DNA from 4 places in the Arthrobacter sp. SAFR-179 genome. Region 2 is predicted to be linked to each of the others. Evidence: predicted binding sites of a transcription regulator. Region 2 holds the regulator's gene; each other region holds the start of a gene.
The links. The regulator HrcA, encoded in region 2, represses chaperone genes, less so after heat shock. The targets are predictions, from matches to a motif close to TTNGCACTCGNNNNNNNCGAGTGCNAA.
Positions count from the first base shown of each region.

Region 1: a site for HrcA is predicted at 1,980-2,006, ahead of ACR65K_RS00105 (Hsp20/alpha crystallin family protein). Genes of this name have one in related genera too.
Region 3: a site for HrcA is predicted at 2,173-2,199, ahead of groES (co-chaperone GroES). Genes of this name have one in related genera too.
Region 4: a site for HrcA is predicted at 2,787-2,813, ahead of groL (chaperonin GroEL). Genes of this name have one in related genera too.

Region 1 is NZ_JBPFDM010000001.1:20,715-25,073, forward strand. It holds gene ACR65K_RS00100 (FAD-dependent monooxygenase) at 1-1,521, shown strand, start outside; gene ACR65K_RS00105 (Hsp20/alpha crystallin family protein) at 2,081-2,503, shown strand; gene ACR65K_RS00110 (NAD(P)H-hydrate dehydratase) at 2,700-3,632, opposite strand; gene ACR65K_RS00115 (histidine phosphatase family protein) at 3,601-4,359, opposite strand, start outside.
Region 2 is NZ_JBPFDM010000002.1:255,334-259,692, forward strand. It holds gene ACR65K_RS05550 (GerMN domain-containing protein) at 1-18, shown strand, start outside; gene ACR65K_RS05555 (16S rRNA (uracil(1498)-N(3))-methyltransferase) at 23-787, opposite strand; gene dnaJ (molecular chaperone DnaJ) at 790-1,917, opposite strand; gene hrcA (heat-inducible transcriptional repressor HrcA) at 2,005-3,018, opposite strand; gene ACR65K_RS05570 (DUF3097 family protein) at 3,190-4,041, shown strand; gene ACR65K_RS05575 (DUF4870 domain-containing protein) at 4,194-4,359, shown strand, end outside.
Region 3 is NZ_JBPFDM010000001.1:456,442-460,800, forward strand. It holds gene ACR65K_RS02325 (shikimate 5-dehydrogenase) at 1-424, shown strand, start outside; gene ACR65K_RS02330 (THUMP-like domain-containing protein) at 429-1,655, opposite strand; gene ACR65K_RS02335 (hypothetical protein) at 1,710-2,105, shown strand; gene groES (co-chaperone GroES) at 2,356-2,649, shown strand; gene groL (chaperonin GroEL) at 2,727-4,337, shown strand.
Region 4 is NZ_JBPFDM010000008.1:173,258-177,616, forward strand. It holds gene ACR65K_RS14115 (ABC transporter substrate-binding protein) at 1-891, shown strand, start outside; gene groL (chaperonin GroEL) at 974-2,608, opposite strand; gene ACR65K_RS14125 (ABC transporter substrate-binding protein) at 2,899-4,182, opposite strand; gene ACR65K_RS14130 (cold-shock protein) at 4,179-4,359, opposite strand, start outside.

The sequences.
Region 1 (4,359 bases), on a different contig from region 2:
CGCGAACACCGGGCCCGGCCTTCCCGGGCCATGATGCTGCATGCCCGGGCCCTGGAGGGGCTCCGCCCGCTGGGCGTGGCCGATGAGTTGCTGAACCGCGCCGACACCGCTCCCGAAGCACGCATCCACCTGGGCCACCGCGTCATAGAAGCCCGCATGGGCCATGCAAACCTCCCTGATACCGCCTTTCCGCACCTGACTCTGGTCCGGCAGGCCGACGTCGAGGACGTGCTCTGGCAGGCGCTGCAGGCCCGGGGCGTGCCGGTGGACTGGGGCGTGGAGTTCCGTAGCCTGGGACCGGAGCGCAGCGTGGCGGAAGGCTTGCCGTCCGGCATTGGAATGGTCCATGCGGAACTGCGCGGGGTTGGCGGCAATGCTGAACGTGACCGTTCCGGGCACCATATCTCCCGGTTCCTCGCCGGCTGTGACGGGCAGTCCAGCACAGTCCGCAGCTTCACTGGAGCCCAGTGGCGCGGCGGCCCGTACCGGGTGGAAGCGGTCCTGGCGGATGTGGAGCTGGACGGCCGCCTGGATCCCGGGCTGCTGCATGTGGCGGTGGGGAACTCGGGGTTGGCGTTCCTCTTCGCGCTGGGGGAGGGGGCCTCCTGGCGCATGCTCGCCACCAGGCCGGCGCTGCCGCAATCCACCGCCCGCTTCGGCCAGCTGGGTCCGCCCGTTCCGTCCCAGGAGGTGGCCCGCCTGCTCCGGGAGTCGGGCCTGGGCGCAGCCGTGCGGGACGTGCGGTGGTCGGCCCAGGTCCCGCTGCAACACCGCCTGGCCAGTACGTTTGGTAGCAATCCCCTCTTCCTTGCCGGCGACGCCGCCCATGCCCACTCCCCGGCCGGCGGGCAGGGCATGAACAACGGCATCCTGGACGGCCTCAACCTGGGCTGGAAGCTCGGCTTCGCCGCGACGGCGGGAAGGCCGCTGCCGGAGCTGCTGGAAACCTACGGGCAGGAGCGGCGGATTGCCGCCCGGCATGTGCTGGCGCTGACGCACATCATCTTCTTCGGCGAAGCCTCGCCGCATCCGGTGGCCCGCCTGACCCGCAGCCTCCTGCCCGCGTTCGCTCCGGTCCTGCCGCTGCTGTTCCGCCGGCAGTGGCTCACCGCCAAAGGCATCAGGCTGCTGGCCCAGCCATTCGTGCGCTACCGGACCAGTGCCATTTCCCGTGACGGCACGCCCCTCGCCGGCGGATGGCCGAGGCCCGGTGAGCGGCTGCCGGACGCCGCCGTTACAGTGAACGGGCGGGCGGCCCGCCTTCACGAGCTGACCGCGGTGCCCGGCATCCACCTGTTGCTGGAGCGAGACGCCGGCCCCGGCGCCTTGGATGAAGACCCCACCCTGCGCGCGGTGGCCGGAAGGGGTTCCTTGCTGCATGTCCACCGCCTCGACAGCCACCCCGGCCGCGCCATCGTCGCGGTCCGCCCCGACGGCTACGTCGGCTTCCGCTGCGGGGAGCCGGACGCCGCCCAGCTGCATGCCTGGCTGCGGCTGGTGGGTGCCCTCCCGCCGTCGTGATGCTCCATCACCTATCGCTCCCAAAACCGCGTTTGGGGACCGTAAGTGATGGAGCAACGGGGAGGGGGAGGGTAGTTGCCGAAGGGCCGCAGGCGTATTCTGTTCAGTTCAAGGCACATCCGCCCAGCGTGAGAAGGGAAGTTCCATGACCATCCCGCCAGTGCACGAACCCGAGCCGTTCCCGCCTGAACCTGGTCCGGAGCCAACATCGCCGGATCCCACCCAGCCGCGTCCGCCCGGCCCCCCGTCTCCCAACCCGTTCCCTGCGCCCGCGCCCCCGGGCCCATTACCCGTCCCGGATCCGGGTCCAGCACCGCTTCGCCCGGACCCAACAAGGGACTGAATGGCGGAATCACACCTTTAGAGGGGCCTTCCATCCGTGCATCCGCATGGGGCGGAAGGCCCCTTTTCCGTGTCCTGGCAGGTCCGGAAAATCTTCAAAAAACCTTGTCCAAGCCCTTGAACACCTTTTCCTGCGGTGCTAAAAAATCTATATCAGCCACTACAGATCGGCTGATACGGAAAGTGTGTTGGACCGTCTCTTACGAGGAGGGCAGCCATGTTGATGCGAACTGATCCGTTCCGCGAGCTGGACAGGCTTACCCAGCAAGTCCTCGGAACCACTGCACGCCCGGCGGCGATGCCAATGGATGCATGGCGCGAGGACCAGGAATTCGTCGTGGCCTTCGATTTGCCTGGTGTCCCGGCGGACTCGGTGGACCTGGATGTTGAACGGAACGTCCTGACGGTGCGGGCGGAGCGTCCCGATCCTGTGGGCAAGGACACCGAGCTGATTGCCGCTGAGAGGCCGCGCGGCGTCTTCAGCCGCCAGCTGATCCTTGGAGACACACTGGATACGGAGAACGTCAAGGCCAGCTACGACGCCGGCGTCCTGACGCTGCGGATCCCGGTGGCTGAAAAGGCCAAGCCGCGCAAGATCGAGATCGAGACGAAGGGGGCCAAGCAGGAAATCGCCGCTTAGTTTCAACACAGACCCGGGAGGTGGCCATCTCTGTTGACTGCCTTTTTGGGGCGAATCGCCATTCTGTGCACGCCACAGCGCCAGACAGCGCACCGGCAGCTTAGGCCCTAACCTCCCGTCACGGTGGCCCCCGGCTTCGGCCGGGGGCCATCCGTATGTCCGGCGCCCGTGCTCCCGGGCTGTGCAGGTCCCGGGGTCAGGTGCCCAATTCCAGCATCAGCGCCGGGAGTTCGTCGGCAAGTTCACGGGCCAGGAACCCCAGCGGCCCCAGCCTGCTGGCCAGCCGGTCTGCCGCGGCCGCGTGCAGATGCGTCCCCCAGCAGGCTGCCTGCGCGCCGCTGGTTCCCCGGGCCCGCAGCCCGGCGATGGCGCCCGCCAGCACGTCACCGCTGCCGGAGGTGCCCAGCCCGCCGTAGCCCGTGGTGATTTTGTACAGTTCAGCTTCGTCCGAGGCCAGCCCGGGCGGCTGGGTGATCAGCCCCTGGCAGCTGACCACGGCGTCGAACCTTTGGGAGATTTCGGCGAGGTCCTTTTCCAGGTCATCCACGTCGCGTTCCAGCAGGATCCCGGCTTCGGTGGGGTTGGGCGTAAGGATCAGCCGGCCGCGCCACGGGTCCAGCTGGTCCTCCAGCGGCACCAGCGCACCCAGCGCGTAGGCATCGAGGACGACGGCGGCGCCTTCCTTGCTGCCAGCGTCACCCCCACCCTCGCGTTTGAGAAGCGCCTCCAGCAGCTCACCGGCAAGGTCCTGGTCATCGAGGCCTGGCCCGACCAGCAGGGCGTCGGCCCGGTCCAGATAGGAGGAGATGCCCTCCAGCTCAGGCCTGACCGATCCTTGCCCGGTCTCCGGCAGTCCGATCGCACCGCATTCGGGTATTGCCACCCCCAGTTGCACTGCCACGGACTCCGCAACGGCCAGGGTCAGCTTTCCGGCGCCCGCGCGCAGGGCTGCGGTGCCGGCCAGCAGGGCGGCGCCGGGGGTGGCCCGTGCGCCACCGACCACCAGCACCGATCCGCGTGAATACTTGTCCGCCCCCGGCGCCGGCAGCGGCCACTCCCGCAGCAGCGACGGCGTCACCAGGGTGGGGCCGGAGGACTCACCGCGGCCGGACACTGGTATCTCCCGCATGCTCGGTGACGGTGACGCCCTGCTCCGCCAGGTGGTCGGCCACATTGAAGCTCTCCAGCGTCCACGGCCCAACGCCTGAGGGGCGGACGAACCGGGTCAGCGAGGCGTTGAGGATGGCCTCCGTGGCTGCCAGGTCCAGGATTTCCTTCTCGCTGAGCCCTTCCAGCACATACCGGAACAGCATGATCACGGCGTCGTGGCACACCAGCATCACCCGGTGGCCCGTGCCCAGGCCGTTCAATTCCGCCAGGACGGACCGCAGCCGCAATGCCACATCCGCCCAGGATTCGCCTCCCGGCGGCCGGTAGTACAGCTTGCCCAGCCAGTCCCGGCGCTCTGATTCCTCGGGGTAGCGGTTCTCGACACCCAGCCGGGTGAGCCGGTCCAGGATGCCGAGTTCGCGGTCGCGGAGCCTCTCATCCGTGCGGACCTGAAGCGGCCAGCCGGCTGTTTCCACCGCAATCTCAGCCGTCTGGCGGGCGCGGGCATAGGGGGAGGAGACCACGGCGTCAGGGCGGAACTCCTCAGCGATCCGGCCCAACGCAATACCCAGCGCCTTGGCCTGGTCCCTTCCGGTAGCGGACAGGTCCACGTCCGCATCGCGGGCCGGAACCTCGATGACCTCCACGCCGGCCTCACGCGCCTCGGTGGCCGCAACGTTGCCTTCGCTCTCACCATGGCGGATCAGCAGCAGTTCCACCGCCCCGGCCTCCTGGACCGCCTCCGT
Region 2 (4,359 bases):
TCCTTTAGGGTCCGGTAGCCGTTCAGCGGCCAAGGACGTCGCTGGCAAGCACGACGGCGGCCGGCCCGGCAGTGGAGGACCGCAGGACGTGGTGCCCCAAGAGGGCGGTCACGGCGCCTTTATCGCAGAGTTTGGTTACTTCGCGCGGACTGATGCCGCCCTCCGGACCGACGATCAGCAGGATTTCCCGGGGCGCGGCGCTTTCATCATTCGACCGCCACGCCTCCAGGACCGTGCGCAGCGGGCGTACGGCGTCTTCGTGCAGGATGACAGCCAGGTCGGCGGCCTCCACGGCAGCCGAAAGCCCGGCGGTGTCGACGGCGGGGCGCACCTCGGGAATCCAGGCGCGCCTGGCTTGTTTGGCGGCTGCGGCGACGGTGGACTCCCATTTGGCATGCGCCCGGGCTGCCCGGTCGCCCTTCCAGCGGACGATGGACCGTTCGGACTGCCAGGGGATGACGGCGTCGATGCCCAGTTCGGTGGCGGTCTCGATGGCCAGTTCGTCACGGTCGCCCTTGGCCAGCGCCTGCACCAGCACCAGCCGGACGTCCGGCCTGTCTTCAACGGTGAGGGTCGCGCACTCCACCTCGAGGCCGGAGGGGGCAGCAGAGACGACTTTGCCGGTCATCCGGGTGCCGGCGCCGTCGACAATGTCCACCGCTTCGCCCGGGGACAAACGCTTGACGGTGACGGCGTGGCGCGCCTCCGCCCCCTCGAGGACGAAAAGTTGGCCGGCAGCCATGCCGTTCAACGCACCGGCGGCCGTGAAGAAGACGGGATTGCTCACCGCTACAGGTTACCGAGCCGGTCCCGGAGCTTGGCGAACATGCCGCCGCTGGCAGCGAGCTTGCCCTCGGTGATCTGTTCGCCACGGAGCTTGGCAAGCTGGCGCAGCAGGTCCTCCTGGGCGGGGTCGAGCCTCGCCGGAGTGTCCACCTGGAGGTGCACCTTCAGGTCGCCGCGGCCGTATCCCCTGAGGTGCGTGACACCGAGGCCGCGCAGGGTGATGATCTCCCCCGACTGGGTGCCGGGCTTGACGTCGATCTCCTGGGTGCCGTCAAAGGTTTCCAGGCTGACGTCCGTGCCCAGGGCAGCCGCCGTCATGGGGATATGCAGGGTGGCGTGCAGGTCGTCGCCTTCCCGCACGTAGGTGGCATCGTTGTTGACGCGGATCTCCACGTACAGGTCACCGGCCGGACCGCCCGCGGGGCCGGCCTCGCCCTGTCCGGAGAGCTGGATCCGGGTTCCGGTGGCCACGCCGGCGGGAACCTTGATGGTCAGGGACCGGCGGCTGCGGATACGGCCCTGGCCGCTGCACTCGTTGCAGGGGTCCTTGATGACCGTGCCGAAACCTTCGCAGGTGCCGCAGGGGGCGGCCGTCATGACCTGGCCGAGGATGGAGCGGACGGCCCGCTGGACCTGGCCGCTGCCGCCGCAGATGTCGCAGCGTTCGGGATGGGTGCCGGGGCGGCAGCAGGATCCGTCGCAGGTGGGGCAGACCACGGCGGTGTCCACTTCGAGTTTCTTGTTGACGCCGAACACGGCGTCACGGAGATCGATCCGAACGCTGATGAGGGCGTCCTGGCCGCGCCGGACACGCGAGGCCGGACCGGAGGTTCCGCCGGCGCCGAAGAACGTGTCGAAGATGTCCTGGAACGCGAACCCCTGGCCCGCGTAGCCTGCGCCGCCGAAGCCGTTGTCGGTGCCGTTCTCGTTGCCGGTGGTGTCATAGATCCGGCGCTTCTGGGGATCGGAAAGCACCTCGTAGGCGTGGGTTACTGCCTTGAACCGTTCTGACGCGTCCGCTCCGGGGTTTACGTCAGGGTGGAGGGTGCGGGCCAGCTTGCGGTAGGCCTTTTTGATTTCTTCGCCCGTAGCTTCGGGTGAGACTCCAAGGACGTCATAGTGGCTGCTCAAAGTTCGTATCTCTTCCTTGTTGTACTTCGTTCAGTTGGGCGGCCCGGCTCTTGCTTCCCGGCCGGAGCAGGCTCCGGCGGTTGAGAGTCAGGGCCCCAAAATCCTGGAAAGGTAGCGCGCCACTGCCCGGACGGCGGCCATGGTGGTGGGATAGTCCATCCGGGTGGGCCCGAGGATCCCTACTTTCGCGGCGCTGTCCGGACCGTAACCGGTGGCCACGACGGAGGCCTCGGCAAGGCCGTCGTACGGGTTCTCCCTTCCGATGCTGACAGCGACACCCCGGTGGTCCTGGGCCATTTCGCTCAACAACCGCAGCATCACCACCTGCTCCTCAAGCGCCTCGAGCACCGGGCCGATGCTGAGGGGGAAGTCCACGTTCGACCTGGCAAGGTTGGCTGTGCCTGCCATGACCATCCGCTCTTCCCGGCTGTTTTGCGCCAGGCCCTCCAGCCCGATCGCCAGTGCGTGTGCCGCCTGCCGCTGCTGGTGCGGGGTTGCGGCCACGACGGCGGGCAGAGCCTGGGCCAGTTGACTCAGCGGTGTTCCGCCCAGCGCGCCAAGGAACCGGGTGCGCAGTTCAGCCAGAGCGTCGTCGCCAAGATCCTGCCCGACGTCGATCACCCGCTGCTCCACCTTGCCGCTGTTGGCGATCAGGACTACAAGGACCTTGCGGGGGGCGAGCAGGACGAATTCGATATGGCGGACAAGTGCCCTGCTCAGGTGCGGATACTGCACCACGGCCACCTGGTTGGTCAGCTGGGACAGCAGCCGGACCGTACGTTCCAGCACGTCGTCGAGGTCGTCCGCGCCTTCGAGCAGGGACTGGATGGCGCGGCGCTCGGCTGCCGACAGCGGCTTGACAGCCGAGATCTGGTCGACGAAGAGCCGGTAGCCCTTGTCGGTGGGAATCCGGCCGGCGCTGGTATGCGGGGCGGTGATCAGCCCCTCATCCTCCAGGGCGGCCATGTCGTTGCGGATGGTGGCGCTGGAAACACCAAGATGATGCCGCTCCACCAGGGCTTTTGACCCAACCGGTTCGCGGGAGTGGACGTAGTCCTCCACGATGGCCCGCAGTACTTCCAGCTTGCGTGGCTCGCTCACTCTCCACCTCCTCCATGGTTCGGGGCGCATGCCCCTCCCGATGCAACCCACTGTTAGCACTCGACATGCCCAAGTGCTAACAGTCTATTATGCCTCGGCCCGTTGTTAGCATTGGTACCGCTCCGGGCGAAATTCCGGTGCTGAGGACCTAGCGCTAGGCGGATCGAATCCATGGATTACCAGAACTGGGGCCCACGGGGCATATCGGCTCCCGCACGGACGGAACTGCCTGAGGTTCCCGTGGAGCGCGGCATGGTGCTCGAGGAAGTGCAGTCCGGCTGGGTGGGTGCCGTGACGCGGGTGGAGAAATCCGGTGGAATGCATGTGGTGGCGCTGGAGGACAGGCGGGGTAAGTCCCGTTCCTTCCGTCTTGGCTTCGGTTTCCTGCTTGAGGGCCAGCCCATCCGGTTGATGCCGCCGGCGCCACGGCCTGCCGCCGCCGGTCCGGCAGCGGGACGGACGGCCTCGGGATCGGTACGGGTGGCCGGGCAGCGCGCCCAGGTAGCCAAGGCCAGCCGGATCTGGGTGGAAGGCAAGCACGACGCCGAACTGGTGGAAAAAGTCTGGGGAGATGACCTCCGGGTGGAAGGCATCGTCGTCGAGCCCCTGCACGGTATTGACGACCTCGCCGCAGCCGTGGCGGACTTCAGGCCCGGCCCCGGCCGGCGGCTCGGCGTCCTGGTGGACCATCTGGTACCCGATTCCAAGGAGTCCCGCATCGCGGAAGCCGTCATGGCCTCCCCGGGTGCCGCCGGGAACGTCCTGATCGTCGGACACCCGTACGTGGACGTATGGCAGGCGATCCGTCCCGCTGTCCTTGGGATCGACAAATGGCCTGCCGTACCCCACCGGCAGGACTGGAAGACCGGGATCCTGAAAGCCTTCGGCTGGCCCCACGCGACCAAGGAAGACATCGGCCTTGGGTGGCAGAAACTGCTGGGCGCCGTACGCACGTATGCCGACCTCGAAGCATCCCTGCTGGGCAGGGTTGAAGAAGTGATCGATTTCCTGACCGTGCCCTGAAGGGCGGAAGGCCGGCCGGGACCCAGTATTCTTGGTAGTGCGGTTCCTTATGTGAGGCACTGCAGCATTTTTCCGGCCCTGCACGCGTTTTCACGCACTGCACGCGCCGGGATCCGTACCCAGCACCACTTGCACCTTCGAAGGAACAGACTGTGGCAGAAAACGCACGTGATCACAGGGACGGCCAGGGCCGTTCCGAGTACCATGGCGTCCCCGCCAATGCCCTGCCGCTGACGGCCAGCGAAGACCGCCAGTGGGCAACGCTCGCGCACTTCGGCGGGATCCTGGGCTGCATCCCGTCACTGCTGATCTATTTGA
Region 3 (4,359 bases), on a different contig from region 2:
GGCGAAGGCCACGGTTGCCGCCCTCCGCGATGCAGGCTTCAGGGACGTCACCATCATCGCCCGGAATGAGGCCGCCGGACGTGCGCTCGCGGACCAGTACGGCTTCCGGTGGCGTGCAGCGCTCGACGGCGGCACGGCGGACCTCATCATCAACGTCACGCCCATCGGCATGGCCGGTGGCGCGGAAGCAGACAGCCTGTCGTTCCCCGCGGAGGCCATCGAGGCTGCCCGGGTGGTCTTCGATGTGGTTGCACTGCCGGCTGAGACACCGCTGATCCGTGCCGCCCGTGAGGCAGGCAAGCCGGTTATCACCGGAGCGGAAGTGGCCACCATCCAGGCGCTGGAACAGTTCGTGCTCTACACAGGCGTGCGCCCCACCGCGGAGCAGGTGCGGGCAGCCGAGGAGTTCATGCGCGCCCAGTAGGCGCCTATACCGGTTCCACCACGATCGCCACCCGGTCCTCGCCGATCCGCGTCAGGACCAGGGTGGCGGTCCTGGCGGCACCCTTCTTGGAGTTCTTTCCGCCGGGCAGCAGCTGCTTCCGCAGCTCCTCCGGGGTTACCGCAGTGCCGCGCTTCTTGATGTCCAGCACGGTGATGCCCTCCTGCTTCACCCAGGCCTTGAGCGCCTTGACGTTGTAGGGCATGACCTCCAGGACCTTGTAGGCCCGGGCGAACGGGGTGTCCAGGAGTTCCGGGGCGCAGATGTAGGCGATGTGTTCGTCCACCAGGTGCCCGCCGAGTTGCAGTGCCACGTCGGCCACCAGGCCGGCACGGATCACGGCGCCGTCGGGTTCGTAGAGGTAGCCCTCCACCGGTCCCACCGGTGCGGCCGGGCCGGCGCCGAAGTCCTCCGCGCTGGCCAACTCCGCGGGCCCCTGCGAACCCAGGACCAAGGCCGCCCGGCGGACCCCGGGCCTGCGTACGGCGTTGAACCAGAGGGTTACTTCGGTGACATCCCCGCCAACGGACACCCACTGGGCTTCGCAGCCTGCAGGAACAGACTCGTGCGGCATGCCCGGGCCCATCTTCACGCCCACGGCCTTCCCGTCGGCAGCGAGCGACTCCACGAAGGACAGCGGCGGGGAGAACGCCTCGGGGTCCCAGATCCGCTTGGTTCCGGACGTGGAGGTGACGCGGCGCGCGGGATCCAGCCAGACGCCGTCGATCCCTTCCAGCGGGACTGATGCCGCGTCGGCGTGGACCACTGTGGCATTGGGGAACGGGATGAGGTTCATGGTGGCGCAGGCCGCGGTGGTTTCGTCCATTTCCACGGCGGTGACGTTGATGTCCAGGGATGCCAGGGCCATGGCATCGGCGCCGAGCCCGCAGCCCAGGTCCGCCACGCGGCTGATCCCGGCAGCAGCGAACCGTTGCGCGTGGTGCGCGGCGACGTTCAGGCGCGTGGCCTGCTCCAGGCCTGCCTGGGTGAAGAGCATTTGCCGGGCGAACTCGCCGAATTTCGCCTCCGCCCTGGTGCGCAGCCGCGACTGGGTCAGGACGGCGGATACGAGCCCGGCAGGGTGCCCGGCCTTCCGCAGGGCCGCATTGAGCGCAAAGGAATCCTCGTCCCGGTAAGGGCCCAGGGACGCCAGCAGGTCCCATCCTTCGGGGGTCAGCAGCGGTGCAATCTGGTCCTGGGGAGCGTGAGCCATGGGTTCCAGCCTAGTGGAGGAGCGCGCGGCCGCGATGCGGATACTGTTGAAACCATGGATGAGAGCACAGCCCCCGTGGAGCCCGGCGGACACCCACCCAGGAACCGCGGCCCGGCAAGGTTTGCCCGTCCCGTCCTGATCGCTGCCGCCGTGGTGGCCGTGGTCTGCATCGCCCTGCTGGTGATCATTTTCCTGCTGGACACCTTCAACGCCACCGTCTATTCGGTGGGCGGCAACGACATCCAGGACAACACCCAGGAGTCCCGGGACATCCGCGGGCTGTACGACGGCGCGCGCATGGGGAGCATCTTCATCCTCGTCATTGCGGCGCTCGCCGCAGCGGGGGCCGGCTGGGTGCTCTTCCGGGCACGGAAGGCGGGCGGCGACGGCGACGGCGACGCCGACGGCGACGGCGGCGAAGACGTGGACTTCGACGACCTGGGCCGGTAGGGGAGCGTGCCCGGCGCCCGGGCCGCCGTCGTCGGGCCCCGAAAAGGCGTACGCCCATGACGAAACGTTGGCACTCACCTTGACCGAGTGCTAACCCTTACATAGAGTCTTCATTAGCACTCTCCCTAGGAGGGTGCTAATACATGAAGAGCTGCCAGCCAGGCTGCTGCCGGCACCGCGACGACGGTTTGCCAGCTATGGCGGAAAGCTTTCCAGTCCACGAATTTGCTGACGAAAAGGAGAGGTCCGAGTGTCGGTCTCTATTAAGCCTCTTGAGGATCGTATCGTTGTCCGCCCGCTCGAAGCCGAGCAGACCACGGCTTCCGGCCTGGTCATCCCGGACTCCGCGCAGGAGAAGCCGCAGGAAGGCGAAGTTGTTGCAGTAGGCCCCGGCCGCTTCGAAGATGGCAACCGCGTTCCCATTGACGTAGCCGTTGGCGACGTCGTCATCTACTCCAAGTACGGCGGAACCGAAGTCAAGACCGGCGGCACCGAGTACCTCGTGCTGTCCGCCCGCGACGTCCTGGCAATCGTCGTTAAGTAACTCTTCGGATCCCCGTGCCGCCGGCCATGCTCATGCTGGCCGGCAGTGCGGGGTTCTGTCTTTGAAAGGACAAAACCATGGCAAAGCAGCTTGCGTTTAATGACGCTGCCCGCCGGTCCCTTGAGGCCGGCATCGATAAGCTCGCGAACACCGTCAAGGTGACGCTCGGCCCCCGCGGCCGCAACGTCGTCCTGGACAAGAAGTGGGGCGCCCCCACCATCACGAACGACGGCGTCACCATCGCCCGCGAAGTGGAACTGGACGACCCCTACGAGAACCTTGGCGCCCAGCTGGCCAAGGAAGTAGCCACCAAGACCAACGACGTTGCCGGCGACGGCACCACCACCGCGACGGTCCTGGCCCAGGCCCTGGTCAAGGAAGGCCTGCGCAACGTTGCAGCGGGCGCTGCCCCCGGCCAGATCAAGCGCGGCATCGAAGTTGCGGTTGAAGCCGTGGCTGCCCGCCTGCTGGAGAACGCCCGCCCTGTCGAAGGCACCCAGGTGGCAAACGTTGCCGCCATCTCCGCCCAGAGCGACGAAATCGGCGAGCTCCTGGCCGAGGCCTTCGGCAAGGTGGGCAAGGATGGCGTCATCACCATCGAAGAGTCCTCCACCACCCAGACCGAACTGGTCCTCACCGAGGGCATGCAGTTCGACAAGGGCTACCTGTCCCCGTACTTCGTCACCGACGCGGAACGCCAGGAAGCAGTCCTCGAGGACGCCCTCATCCTGATCAACCAGGGCAAGATCTCCTCCATCCAGGAATTCCTGCCGCTGCTGGAAAAGGCGCTTCAGGCCTCCAAGCCGCTGTTCATCATCGCCGAGGACGTCGAGGGCGAAGCCCTGTCCACGCTGATCGTCAACCGCATCCGCGGCACCCTGAACGTCGTTGCCGTCAAGGCTCCCGGCTTCGGTGACCGCCGTAAGGCCATGCTGCAGGACATTGCCACCCTCACCGGTGCGCAGGTTGTCTCCCCGGAGCTGGGCCTGAGCCTGGACACCGTCGGCCTGGAGGTGCTGGGTACCGCCCGCCGCATCACCGTCACCAAGGACAACACCACCATCGTGGACGGCGCAGGTTCGGCCGAGGACGTGGCCGCACGCGTTGCCCAGCTGCGCGCCGAGGTTACCCGCACCGACTCCGACTGGGACCGCGAAAAGCTCCAGGAGCGGCTGGCCAAGCTGGCCGGCGGCATCGGCGTCATCAAGGTGGGTGCCGCAACCGAGGTTGAGCTGAAGGAAAAGAAGCACCGCATCGAGGACGCCGTGTCCTCCACCCGCGCTGCCCTCGAAGAAGGCATCGTGGCCGGCGGTGGCTCGGCCCTGATCCACGCCCTCAAGGCACTGGATGAGGATGCTGCTGTGAAGGCCCTCGAAGGTGACGCTGCCGCCGCCGTCGGCATTGTCCGCCGCGCACTGGTGCAGCCGCTGCGCTGGATCGCCCAGAACGCCGGCTTCGACGGCTATGTGGTCACCTCCAAGGTTGCCGACCTCGAAACCAACAACGGCTTCAACGCCAAGTCCGGCGAGTACGAGGACCTGATCGGCGCGGGCGTCATCGACCCCGTCAAGGTCACCCGTGCTGCCCTCCGCAACGCGGCCTCCATCGCCGCCCTGGTTCTCACCACCGAGACCCTTGTCGTGGAGAAGCCGGCCGAAGAGGACGAGCACGCAGGCCACAGCCACTAATCCCCACCGGCTCCCTAACCTC
Region 4 (4,359 bases), on a different contig from region 2:
GCCCAGTACGGGCTGAGCACCGGCCAGAACGCCTACGTCATCATGGCCAACACCAAGGTCTTCCAGGACGCGGGAGTGCCCGTTCCGGACGACAAGACGTGGACGTGGAAAGACTTCGTGGAGACGGCGGCGAAGATCAGCGCGGCAGGAGACGGAAAGAGCTACGGGGCCGCTTATGGGAGCAACGAAGCTGACCTGATCATCTGGCTCCGCCAGCACGGGGAAAACCTGTACTCGGCGGACGGCAAGCTCGACTTTGAGACCGCCACTGCGGCGTCCTTCTGGGAACGGCTCAAGGAACAACGCGACTCCAAGGCCAGCCCGCCGGCCACCGTGGCCACCGAGGACGCAGGCGCCGGCCTGGAGGAAAGCCTGTTTGGAACGAACCGGGTGGGCATGGCCTGGTGGTGGACCAACCAGCTTGGTTCGCTTCAAGCCACCACCGGCAGCAGCATCAAAATGCTGCGGGCCCCCAGCGTCGACGGAACCTCGGCCGGCAACGGCATGTACTACAAGCCCACCATGTTCTGGTCAGCTTCCTCCCGCTCAAAGCATCCCCAGCAGGCCGCCGAGTTCATCAACTACCTCACCAACAGCCCGGAGGCGGGCGCTATCCTGATGACCGACAGGGGCGTCCCCACCAACTCGGAAATCGTTGCCGGCATCACCCCGCAACTCAAGCCGGCCGACACCACGGTGGTTGGTTTCCTGAAGGACATCGCACCGGACATCAAGGAAGCACCGCCGGTCCCGCCAGTGGGTGCAGGCAGCGTCCAGAACGTCATCAAGCGGTACACCGATGAAGTGCTGTATGACCGGATGACTCCGCAGGCCGCGGCGGAAGCCTTTAAAAAGGAAGTCCAGGGAATGCTGGACTCGGCCCGCAAGTAATTCCACCGGACACAAAAATGCGGCCCCCTCACAAACGAGGGGGCCGCATTTTGTTTAGCGGGACAGGTCCCGGCAGGAAGGCTTAGAAGCCGCCCATGCCACCCATGCCGCCCATGTCGTCTCCGCCTGCGGGAGCAGCGTTCTTCTCCGGCTTGTCAGCCACCACTGCTTCGGTGGTGAGGAACAGGCCGGCGATCGAAGCCGCGTTCTGCAGGGCAGAGCGGGTTACCTTGACGGGATCGTTGACGCCGGCAGCCAGCAGGTCGACGTACTCGCCGGTTGCTGCGTTCAGGCCGTGGCCTGCGGGGAGGCCGCGGACCTTGTCCACAACCACGCCGGGCTCGAGGCCTGCGTTGAAGGCGATCTGCTTCAGCGGGGCGTCGATGGCAACACGGACGATGTTGGCACCGGTTGCCTCGTCGCCGGACAGCTGCAGGTTGGCGAATGCCTTGGCGCCGGCCTGGATCAGGGCCACGCCGCCACCGGCCACGATGCCTTCTTCAACTGCAGCCTTGGCATTGCGGACTGCGTCCTCGATGCGGTGCTTGCGTTCCTTGAGCTCAACCTCGGTGGCGGCACCGGCCTTGATGACTGCAACGCCGCCGGCCAGCTTGGCCAGGCGTTCCTGCAGCTTCTCGCGGTCGTAGTCGGAGTCTGAGTTCTCGATCTCGGCGCGGATCTGGGAAACGCGGCCTGCGATCTGGTCGGCGTCGCCGGCCCCTTCGACGATGGTGGTCTCGTCCTTGGTGACAACAACCTTGCGGGCCTGGCCCAGGAGCTCCAGGCCGGCGTTCTCCAGCTTGAGTCCAACCTCTTCGGAAATGACCTGGCCGCCGGTGAGGACGGCGATGTCGGCCAGCTGGGCCTTGCGGCGGTCACCGAAGCCCGGAGCCTTGACCGCGACGGACTTGAAGGTGCCACGGATCTTGTTCACGATCAGGGTGGCCAGGGCCTCGCCCTCGATGTCCTCGGCGATGATCAGCAGCGGCTTGTTGGACTGCATGACCTTTTCCAGGACAGCAACCAGTTCCTTGACGTTGGAGATCTTGGAGTTGACGATCAGGATGTACGGATCCTCGAGGACCGTTTCCTGGCGCTCGGTGTCCGTGACGAAGTAGGCGGAAATGTAGCCCTTGTCGAAGCGCATGCCTTCGGTGAGCTCGAGCTCCAGGCCGAAGGTGTTGGACTCCTCGACCGTGATGACGCCTTCCTTGCCCACCTTGTCCAGGGCTTCGGCGATGAGCGCACCAATCTCGTCGTCACCGGCGGAGATGGAGGCGGTGGCCGCGATCTCTTCCTTGGTTTCGATTTCCTTGGCGGAGTTCAGCAGCTCGGCGGTGACGGCGTCAACAGCCTTCTCGATGCCGCGCTTGAGGGACAGCGGGTCGGCGCCGGCGGCAACGTTGCGCAGGCCTTCCTTGACCAGGGCCTGTGCCAGCACGGTAGCCGTGGTGGTGCCGTCACCGGCGACGTCGTCGGTCTTCTTGGCAACTTCCTTGACCAGCTCGGCGCCGATCTTCTCGTAAGGATCGTCCAGCTCGATCTCCTTGGCGATGGAAACACCATCGTTGGTGATCGTGGGGGCGCCCCACTTCTTTTCGAGGACGACGTTGCGTCCACGCGGGCCGAGGGTGACCTTAACGGCGTCGGCGAGGGTGTTCAGGCCACGCTCAAGGCCGCGGCGTGCCTCTTCATCAAATGCAATGATCTTGGCCATAACGGCAGTAGTCCTTTCGGGACAGTCGTTAAGAATGAACCTTCGCTGCAGTGCCCGCGACGGACGATCCTTTGACGGCGGCCTCTGTATGCCTCCGGGTGGGGATCTCACTGAAGTGAGGTGTTTCTTTCGCTCCTCGACCGGTGCCACGCGCTGCCGGCCGGGACCAGGCTTTGCTTTAGCAGTCGGTACGTCAGAGTGCTAACTCAATAATTAGCACTCCCCAGGTGAGAGTGCAAGCGAAAAGACGCCGGACGGCCGGGGAAAGGGAGTCGCTTCGCCCAGGGCGATCAGCCGGCGCGTCCGGCCGTCTCCCGGCCTGTGGGGCTGGGGTTGTTGTCCGGGCCATACCTATAGACGGAGAAAACAGCGCTGGTGATGTCCCCGTTGGAATCGAAGGCAACCGGGCCCGATTCGCCGTCGTAATTAATGTCCCGGCTGGCGGCGAGCCCGCCCAGGCACTCCTTGTAGGTCAGGCACGGGGCAGGCGCCGATGCGCCCGCACTGCCACTCCCCGCAGGTGCAGTCCCTCCCGATACCGGGATCAGGTTGGCAGCGATGGAGCGTCCCGCGTCATCCTGGACCCTGGCAGCGGCCAGTGCCGCCAGCGTTACGGCGTCGTAGGTTTCAGCCGCATAGGAAACATCCTTCAGGGATGGATCCACGGCCAGGAGTCTTCCCTGGAAGGCGGCGGTGGGCAGCTGGCCGGGGACCACGGCGCGGGCGCCGTCCAGGACGCGGGAGGCGAGCCCGGACCCGTAGCGGGCGAAGCCGCCGTCACTGAGGATGATTTTCGAACCGTTGAGGCCGGAATTGTTCAGCTCGGCCAATGCCCCCTGCGCACCTTCCCGGGCAATGAGGACGACGGCGTCCGGGTTGGCCTTGGCGGTGGAGCGTGCGGCCTGGGCGGCGTCACCGGGCTTGAAACCGGCCCCGGGCAGGACCGTGAGGCCGGACTGCCGGGCAGCCTCCGTGACGGCAGCCGAGAGGTCCTTGCCGTAGGCACCTTCCTGGTGCAGCACGCTGATGGTGGCCGCCCCGGCGTCCCTGGCGAGCTTGGCAAGCACGGGCCCTTGTGCGACGTCGGCGGCAGCGGTGCGGAAGTAGTAGCCTCCACTGGCGATTCCGGAGAGGGCGGCAGCGGTGTTGGCCGGCGAGATGAGGGGTATATGCGCGCGGGACAGGACGTCCACAGCGGCGGTTGCGTGGCTGGAATCTGTCGGTCCAATGACCACATCCGCTTTGGCGTCCACCAGGTCACTCGCCTGCCCTGCGGCTTCCCGGTCGGGATGCGCCGGGAGCAGCTCCACCGGCCGGCCTTTGTGTCCGCCGGCTGCGTTGATCTCCTGGATGGCCAGCTTGGCGGCGGCCAACTGGGGAGCATTAAGGAAGGCATTGTTGCCGGTGTTGTCCAGGATCAGGCCCACCCTGAGCACACCGTCTCCGGAGGCTTCCGCTGTGTCCACCCTGGCGTTGCCGCCGGCCCCCGAGCAAGCCGTGACCGCCAGGACCGCTGCCAGGGAAACGGCCAGTGCCGGACGGACGCGGACGGTGGAACTGTACAACCCGGTCACTGGGCGGGCCGGACGTTTTCCGCCTGGGGGCCTTTTTCGCCCTCCCCGAGGTCCAGCTGCACCCGCTGTCCCTCATCGAGGGCGCGGTAGCCCTCCCCCTGGATCGCGGACCAGTGGACAAAGACGTCGTCACCGGAGCCGTCAACGGTGATGAAGCCATAGCCCTTGTCAGCGTTG